DNA from 2 places in the Cytobacillus sp. FSL M8-0252 genome. Region 2 is predicted to be linked to the other one. Evidence: a T-box and tRNA genes for the amino acid it is inferred to sense, from the RefSeq annotation. Region 2 holds a T-box; the other holds one or more tRNA genes.
The links. The T-box of region 2 lies ahead of tyrS (tyrosine--tRNA ligase). A T-box ahead of a tRNA ligase gene usually reads a tRNA of that ligase, here a tRNA-Tyr.
Positions count from the first base shown of each region.

Region 1: it encodes a tRNA-Tyr, which carries the amino acid that the T-box ahead of tyrS (tyrosine--tRNA ligase) is inferred to sense. The anticodon was not compared.

Region 1 is NZ_JBBOWZ010000001.1:1,543,989-1,548,231, forward strand. Features, by position in the region: rRNA gene MKX83_RS07945 (23S ribosomal RNA) at 1-1,340, shown strand, start outside; rRNA gene rrf (5S ribosomal RNA) at 1,570-1,687, shown strand; tRNA gene MKX83_RS07955 (tRNA-Asn) at 1,707-1,781, shown strand; tRNA gene MKX83_RS07960 (tRNA-Ser) at 1,784-1,877, shown strand; tRNA gene MKX83_RS07965 (tRNA-Glu) at 1,893-1,967, shown strand; tRNA gene MKX83_RS07970 (tRNA-Val) at 1,972-2,047, shown strand; tRNA gene MKX83_RS07975 (tRNA-Met) at 2,058-2,131, shown strand; tRNA gene MKX83_RS07980 (tRNA-Asp) at 2,135-2,211, shown strand; tRNA gene MKX83_RS07985 (tRNA-Phe) at 2,266-2,341, shown strand; tRNA gene MKX83_RS07990 (tRNA-Thr) at 2,345-2,417, shown strand; tRNA gene MKX83_RS07995 (tRNA-Tyr) at 2,429-2,512, shown strand; tRNA gene MKX83_RS08000 (tRNA-Trp) at 2,516-2,589, shown strand; tRNA gene MKX83_RS08005 (tRNA-His) at 2,596-2,671, shown strand; tRNA gene MKX83_RS08010 (tRNA-Gln) at 2,718-2,792, shown strand; tRNA gene MKX83_RS08015 (tRNA-Gly) at 2,798-2,872, shown strand; tRNA gene MKX83_RS08020 (tRNA-Cys) at 2,892-2,965, shown strand; tRNA gene MKX83_RS08025 (tRNA-Leu) at 2,997-3,085, shown strand; tRNA gene MKX83_RS08030 (tRNA-Leu) at 3,107-3,189, shown strand; tRNA gene MKX83_RS08035 (tRNA-Gly) at 3,193-3,263, shown strand; gene MKX83_RS08040 (ABC transporter ATP-binding protein) at 3,602-4,243, shown strand, end outside.
Region 2 is NZ_JBBOWZ010000001.1:3,597,177-3,601,419, forward strand. Features, by position in the region: gene MKX83_RS18035 (glycosyltransferase family 2 protein) at 1-885, shown strand, start outside; gene MKX83_RS18040 (glycosyl-4,4'-diaponeurosporenoate acyltransferase CrtO family protein) at 882-1,391, shown strand; gene tyrS (tyrosine--tRNA ligase) at 1,437-2,687, opposite strand; T-box leader at 2,753-2,976, opposite strand; gene MKX83_RS18050 (transglycosylase domain-containing protein) at 3,156-4,243, shown strand, end outside.

The DNA of each region.
Region 1 (4,243 bases), 2.1 Mb from region 2:
CGAAGTTCTTGATTCCACACTGCCAAGAAAAGCCTCTAGCGAGGAATAAGGTGCCCGTACCGCAAACCGACACAGGTAGGCGAGGAGAGAATCCTAAGGTGAGCGAGAGAACTCTCGTTAAGGAACTCGGCAAAATGACCCCGTAACTTCGGGAGAAGGGGTGCTCATTAGGGTGTTAAAGCCTTGATGAGCCGCAGTGAATAGGCCCAGGCGACTGTTTAGCAAAAACACAGGTCTCTGCGAAGCCGCAAGGCGAAGTATAGGGGCTGACGCCTGCCCGGTGCTGGAAGGTTAAGAGGAGAGGTTAGCTCACGCGAAGCTTTGAATCGAAGCCCCAGTAAACGGCGGCCGTAACTATAACGGTCCTAAGGTAGCGAAATTCCTTGTCGGGTAAGTTCCGACCCGCACGAAAGGCGTAACGATCTGGGCACTGTCTCAACGAGAGACTCGGTGAAATTATAGTACCTGTGAAGATGCAGGTTACCCGCGACAGGACGGAAAGACCCCGTGGAGCTTTACTGTAGCCTGATATTGAATTTTGGTACAGCTTGTACAGGATAGGTAGGAGCCTTAGAAGCCGGAGCGCTAGCTTCGGTGGAGGCGTCGGTGGGATACTACCCTGGCTGTATTGAAATTCTAACCCACATCCCTTATCGGGATGGGAGACAGTGTCAGGTGGGCAGTTTGACTGGGGCGGTCGCCTCCTAAAGAGTAACGGAGGCGCCCAAAGGTTCCCTCAGAATGGTTGGAAATCATTCGTAGAGTGTAAAGGCACAAGGGAGCTTGACTGCGAGACCTACAAGTCGAGCAGGGACGAAAGTCGGGCTTAGTGATCCGGTGGTTCCGCATGGAAGGGCCATCGCTCAACGGATAAAAGCTACCCCGGGGATAACAGGCTTATCTCCCCCAAGAGTCCACATCGACGGGGAGGTTTGGCACCTCGATGTCGGCTCATCGCATCCTGGGGCTGTAGTCGGTCCCAAGGGTTGGGCTGTTCGCCCATTAAAGCGGTACGCGAGCTGGGTTCAGAACGTCGTGAGACAGTTCGGTCCCTATCCGTCGTGGGCGCAGGAAATTTGAGAGGAGCTGTCCTTAGTACGAGAGGACCGGGATGGACGCACCGCTGGTGTACCAGTTGTCTTGCCAAAGGCATCGCTGGGTAGCTATGTGCGGAAGGGATAAGTGCTGAAAGCATCTAAGCATGAAGCCCCCCTCGAGATGAGATTTCCCATAGCGCAAGCTAGTAAGATCCCTGAAAGATGATCAGGTTGATAGGTTAGAGGTGGAAGTGTGGCGACACATGCAGCTGACTAATACTAATCGATCGAGGACTTAACCAAAAACGAAAAGCGAAAGCGCCTACCTAGGCGCTGTAGCTGGACAATACGAAATGCGGGCGGCTTCAAGCCGCCGCAGCTAGACAGCACTACGTAAGTAGTCGCGTCAGCACGCATTCAGGCGATTACTCAAAACAATCTTCTTCAACATTACCTAGTTTTCAGAGAATGATTTAAAATTTCTCTTGAAAATTTTATTAAAGACGTTATAATAATATATGTCTTTAAAAAGTCCGGTGGCGATAGCGAGAAGGTCACACCCGTTCCCATACCGAACACGGAAGTTAAGCTTCTAAAGCGCCGATGGTAGTTAGGGGCTGTCCCCTTGTGAGAGTAGGAAGTTGCCGGGCATACATACTATTAAATTATTCCGCAGTAGCTCAGTGGTAGAGCATTCGGCTGTTAACCGAACGGTCGTAGGTTCGAATCCTACCTGCGGAGCCAATGGAGAGCTGTCCGAGCTGGCCGAAGGAGCACGATTGGAAATCGTGTAGGCGGTTTATAGCCGTCTCAAGGGTTCAAATCCCTTGCTCTCCGCCATTAAACATATAAATTGGCCCCTTGGTCAAGCGGTTAAGACACCGCCCTTTCACGGCGGTAACACGGGTTCGAATCCCGTAGGGGTCACCATTTTGGAGGATTAGCTCAGCTGGGAGAGCATCTGCCTTACAAGCAGAGGGTCGGCGGTTCGATCCCGTCATCCTCCACCATTCATATTATCGCGGGGTGGAGCAGTCCGGTAGCTCGTCGGGCTCATAACCCGAAGGTCGCAGGTTCAAATCCTGCCCCCGCAATTTGGTCCGGTAGTTCAGTTGGTTAGAATGCCTGCCTGTCACGCAGGAGGTCGCGGGTTCGAGTCCCGTCCGGACCGCCACTACATAAATTCACACAAATTAATTTAAAACATATTGTAAAACGTATAAGTTTTGGCTCAGTAGCTCAGTCGGTAGAGCAAAGGACTGAAAATCCTTGTGTCGGCGGTTCGATTCCGTCCTGAGCCACCATTTGCCGGCCTAGCTCAATTGGTAGAGCAACTGACTTGTAATCAGTAGGTTGGGGGTTCAAGTCCTCTGGCCGGCATTGTTTTTTATGGAGGGGTAGCGAAGTGGCTAAACGCGGCGGACTGTAAATCCGCTCCTTCGGGTTCGGCAGTTCGAATCTGCCCCCCTCCACCATCTAGGGGTATAGTTTAATGGTAAAACGAAGGTCTCCAAAACCTTTGATGTGGGTTCGATTCCTACTACCCCTGCCAATTATGGCGGTTGTGGCGAAGTGGTTAACGCATCGGATTGTGGTTCCGACATTCGTGGGTTCGATTCCCATCAGCCGCCCCATTATTTTAAATTCACATTTTTTGCTTTCATGCATAGAATATACAAATGGGCTATAGCCAAGTGGTAAGGCAACGGATTTTGATTCCGTCATTCGCAGGTTCGAACCCTGCTAGCCCAGCCAGATCTGCGGAAGTAGTTCAGTGGTAGAACATCACCTTGCCAAGGTGAGGGTCGCGGGTTCGAATCCCGTCTTCCGCTCCAAGTAGTTATTTATATTGATGGCGGCATAGCCAAGTGGTAAGGCAGAGGTCTGCAAAACCTTCACCACCGGTTCAAATCCGGTTGCCGCCTCCAATACATATTCACTCATTTTTATACACCTCATGCCGGGGTGGCGGAACTGGCAGACGCACAGGACTTAAAATCCTGCGGTAGGTGACTACCGTACCGGTTCGATTCCGGTCCTCGGCACCATAATTAAATAAAAGAATATTTGCCGGTGTGGCGGAATTGGCAGACGCGCACGACTCAAAATCGTGTTCCATCACGGAGTGTCGGTTCGACCCCGACCACCGGTATTTGCGGGTGTAGTTTAGTGGTAAAACCTCAGCCTTCCAAGCTGATGATGAGGGTTCGATTCCCTTCACCCGCTTATATGGAAGTTAAGGACTGTAGACAATCTCTATTTATTAGCAGATTGTCTACAGTTTTTTTTAGTTGAAGTGATTAGTTTTGTTGTTTTTTACTAACCTTAACGAAGTGCATAATGAGTGAAGAGAATGGATGAAAGGCTTCAGTAACGAGAAATGCATTCTCCTTAAAAAATATATGCAGAATACAGGTTGGTTAACAAGAAATATGTTGGAAATGAAAACTTTTCGGATTGATGGTTGACAGGATAGCTTTTATTAGATAAAATTTTCTTTGAAGTTGATAATCATTATCAATGACATGATGATGATCTAAAATGTTCGGATGGAGTGAATGACCTTGTCTAGATTATTTACTGAAGACTTAAGAATTGCATACGGTGATAGAGAGATTGTGAAGAACTTAAACATGATGATACCAGACGGTGAGATTACGGCTATTATTGGGCCGAATGGTTGTGGTAAATCGACTGTCTTAAAGACGATTGCAAGAATTATCCAAGCCAAAGCTGGGTCTGTATATCTTGATGGTAAGCAAATCAGTAAGGAATCGACAAAAGCGATTGCACAAAAAATGGCCATTCTTCCTCAATCTCCTGATGCTCCTGAAGGCTTAACGGTTTCAGAGCTAGTATCTTATGGAAGATTTCCATATCAAAAGGGTATGGGGAGATTAACAGCAAAAGATCGCCAGGTGATAGATTGGGCACTCCAAGTAACAGGAATTGCAGAATTTAAAGATAGAGAAGTAGATGCATTGTCTGGTGGACAGCGGCAAAGAGTATGGATCGCGATGGCTTTGGCTCAAGAGACTGATATAATCTTATTAGATGAGCCGACTACATATTTAGATATGTGTCATCAATTGGAAGTATTAGAACTGTTAAAAGAGCTTAATCAATTAGAAAATAGAACAATTGTTATGGTTATTCATGATTTAAACCATGCAGCAAGGTTTGCTGATTATTTAATTGCTATGAGA
Region 2 (4,243 bases):
GTAGATAGCACAGCTTCTATTGCTATGCATTACGGTGCAAAGGTTTTAAATACCAACACATTAAGAGAAAATTGGAAAGGAAAGTCAGCGGCCTGCTGGCTTGGCGCGAACGAAGCGAATGGTGATTTCTTATTATTCCTTGATGCTGATACATTCTTTGAACATCCTGATAGCTTGCAGAATTTAATGCAAACATATGAACGATACGGAAAAACCGGTATTCTCTCTGTACAGCCTTTTCATCGTATTAAAAAATCCTATGAAAACTTATCCTTACTATTTAATATGATTGTTTTTGCAGGCATGAATGTCTTTACCATTTTTCGTCAAAAAATACCACCTGCAGGTGCATTCGGTCCGTGTATCTTATGTAATACACATGAATATCTACAGACAGGCGGGCATCAAAAAGTCGGGGAAGCGATTATGGATGATCTTGTGTTAGGAGGAATTTTTAGTAAAGAGGGATTCCCAGTCCATTGTATTAGCGGTAAAGACCTTATCAGCTTTCGTATGTACCCAGAGGGGATCAAAGGTTTGATTGAAGGTTGGACTAAAAGCTTTGCTACAGCTTCAAAGGCTACTCATTCTTTTATTACCATACTAATAAGTTTATGGATTGCCGGTGCCTTTTCTTCCGTTGCATTCATCTTATTGTCACTATGGCAAAGCAGTCTTAGCTTATTACTTATTTCATTAGGATTTTATCTTCTTTACATCTATCATCTTATTTTGCAGTCTCAAAAAATCGGTCGTTTTCATATAGCGAGTATTGTCCTTTATCCATTTTTATTTTGTTTCTTTACACTAACATTTGTATATTCTCTTTATTTAACGCGAATTAAAAAAAGGGTGAACTGGCGTGGTAGGAAGGTAAAAGTATGAATATTTTTCCGATTTTCACCCTTACACCACTCGCTCTTTTGACAGTTAATATTCTTGCATGGGGTTTCATTCACATCAGTTTATCTCTTTTACTAGCTTCTCTACCACTCCGTTGGTTTAAAAATGATTCTCATCTTTATCAATCAAAAAAATGGGAGAAAAACGGAGAGCTTTGGCAATGGCTGGTTAAGGTAAGACAGTGGAAACATAAAATTCCAGATGGTAAGCATATTATTTCTAAAGGATACGAAAAACAAAACTTACAGGGTGTTTCTCTGTCAGACCTTGAAGTTTTCTTATATGAATCTAGAAGAGCAGAGCTCACCCACTGGCTATCCATACCACCTGCATGTTTATTTTTCATTTGGAACCCCATTTGGGCAGGTTGGGTAATGATTGCCTATGCATTAATATTTAATTTACCTATTATTATCGTACAACGCTATAATCGGCCACGCTTAATACGCTTAATAGCATTAAAAAAATGCAGAAAAACTGTTTACTAAAGATAAGTAGCCTATCTCTAATTTTTAGAAATAGGCTACTTCATTTTAATATTGAATTAATGTATATTTCTTCTTCCCGCGACGAATAACTGTAAATTGACCCTCTATTTTATCTTGCTCACTCAACTGATAATCAACCTGTTGCATACGATCACCGTTAATGTAGATTGCACCGTTCGTTACGTCTTCTCTCGCTTGTCTTTTAGAAGGCGAAATTTTAGCCTCTACAAGTAAGTCAACAATATTGCCCTCTCCAGTATGTTGATAAGAAGGAACATCCTTAAACCCTTCCTTTACTTCCGCAGCGGTTAACTCTTTAATTTGTCCACTGAATAAGGCTTCAGTAATTTTCAGCGCTTGGTTCAATGCTGCTTCACCATGTATTTGTCTCGTCATTTCTTCTGCTAATGCCTTTTGTGCTTTACGTAAATGAGGCTCTTCTTGGACAGCTACTTCCAAAGCTTCGATGTCTTCACGTGATAGGAATGTGAAGTATTTCAAGTATTTAATGACATCTGCATCTGCTGTATTAATCCAGAACTGATAAAACTCATAAGGTGATGTTTTTTCGGCATCTAACCAAATGGCTCCACCTTCTGTTTTTCCAAACTTCGTACCGTCAGCTTTTGTCACAAGCGGAATGGTCATACCGTATGCTTTTGCACCTTCTCCAACCATTTTACGGATAAGCTCAAGCCCAGTTGTAATATTACCCCACTGATCACTGCCGCCAATTTGAATTTTACATTGATGATTTTCATAAAGATGCTTAAAGTCCATCCCTTGTAAAATCGTATAAGTGAATTCCGTAAAAGAAATACCTGATTCTAATCTTTTAGCAATCGTATCTTTAGCTAACATATAGTTAACCCCAATATGTTTACCGTAATCCCTGAGGAAAGTGACAATATTCATACTCGATGTCCAGTCGTAATTATTGACTAATGTCGCTCCATTATCTCCTTCAAAATCAAAAATACGTTCTAATTGCTGTGATAAAGAAGCAACATTTTCTTGTACTTTCTCAATCGTTTGTAGTGTTCTTTCTTCTGTCGCCTTTGGATCACCAATTAACCCAGTTGCCCCCCCTACTAACACAATCGGACGATGCCCAGCATTTTGAAACCTTCTCAATGTTAAGAAGGGTAATAAATGACCAATATGCATACTATCACCAGTCGGATCCATCCCACAATATAAGGAAATCTTTTCTTTTTCTAAAAGATCCTTCATCCCCTCTTCATCTGTTTGTTGATAAATAATGCCTCTCCACTGTAAATCTTCTAATAAATTCATCCACTTTTCCTCCTTTATTTCATAAAAGATAAATTTTTATCCAAAAAAAATACGCCCCTGCTCATTGCAGGGACGCATTTCTTTGCGCGGTACCACCCAGTTTGAGAACACTATTATTCTCCACTCTTCACTGATAACGGAAATACCGTTTACTACTACTAGATATATTCATTCGCAGTAAAAGCTCCGGGAGGTATTTCGCACTTCTATTTGTATCGACTCACAGCAAACCGTCGACTTTCTGAAAACAGGGATAGAATGACTACTTATGACCCATCAACGCTAATATTAAATTGAATCGTAATAATGCATTTTTATCATAAAAGAATAACCAATGTCAATATGACGTTTTTTTAACTTTTTTTCATCCCAATAGGAAAAATATGAATTTTGTACTTTATGACGAACCTTGTCATATTACCTGTTAGGTTATGCTATAATGTATTTGATTTTAGGAGGGATGAACGAATGAATGAGACCTTCAGCAAGATAAAAGAAAAAGCAAAAGCCGCGTTCGGTTTTTTAACTCATAATAAAACCAAAAAAGGCGCACGTATTACATATCAAGTTATATGGAACTTATTATTAATACTTGCAATTACCGTTATCTTAGGTGGGGCATTTGCAGGTGCCACAGGTATTGGCTATTTTGCTTCTCTTGTTAAAGATGAACCCCTTCGTTCTTATGAAAATATGCAAAAAGATATCTATAATTATGAGGAAACCTCAAAATTATATTTCGCTGGTGATGTATATTTAGGAAATGTAAGAACGGACCTTGAAAGAGAAGAAGTGAAGCTAGAAAATGTTTCACCATATTTGAGAGATGCTGTTATTGCCACAGAGGATGAGTACTTTTATGAGCACGAAGGTGTAGTGCCAAAAGCTATCCTACGTGCACTGTTTCAAGAAGTAACTAACGCCTCTACTCAATCTGGAGGAAGTACATTAACTCAGCAACTGATAAAAAACCAGATCTTAACAAACGAAGTTTCTTTTGATCGAAAAGCAAAAGAAATCTTACTCGCATTAAGGTTAGAGAATTATTTTGATAAAGAGGAGATTCTTGAAGCTTATTTAAATGTCTCTACTTTTGGCCGAAATGCGGAAGGTAGAAATATCGCTGGCGTTCAGGCTGCTGCTCAAGGTTTATTTGGTGTTGATGCTAAAGATGTATCTATTCCGCAAGCAGCTTTTATTGCTGGTATGCCTCAGTCACCTTTTGGTTATACACCATTCCAACAAGGTGGTGGCTTAAAGGATGAAGAGTCTCTACAACCAGGCATTGATCGTATGAAAGTCGTACTTAAGAGAATGTACGATGATGAAAGGATTACTGAAAAAGAATATAAAGAAGCTAGTGAGTATGATATTGTTGCTGACTTTAGAAAACCGAAAAATGATGATGCAATTGAAAAATACCCTTATTTAACTTATGAAATTCAAGACCGCGCCAAGGAGCTTTTAGCATCCATCTTAGCAGAACAAGATGGCTATGAAGAAGCTGATTTAACTGGTGACCTTAAAAACGAATATCTTATTTTAGCTGATCGAGC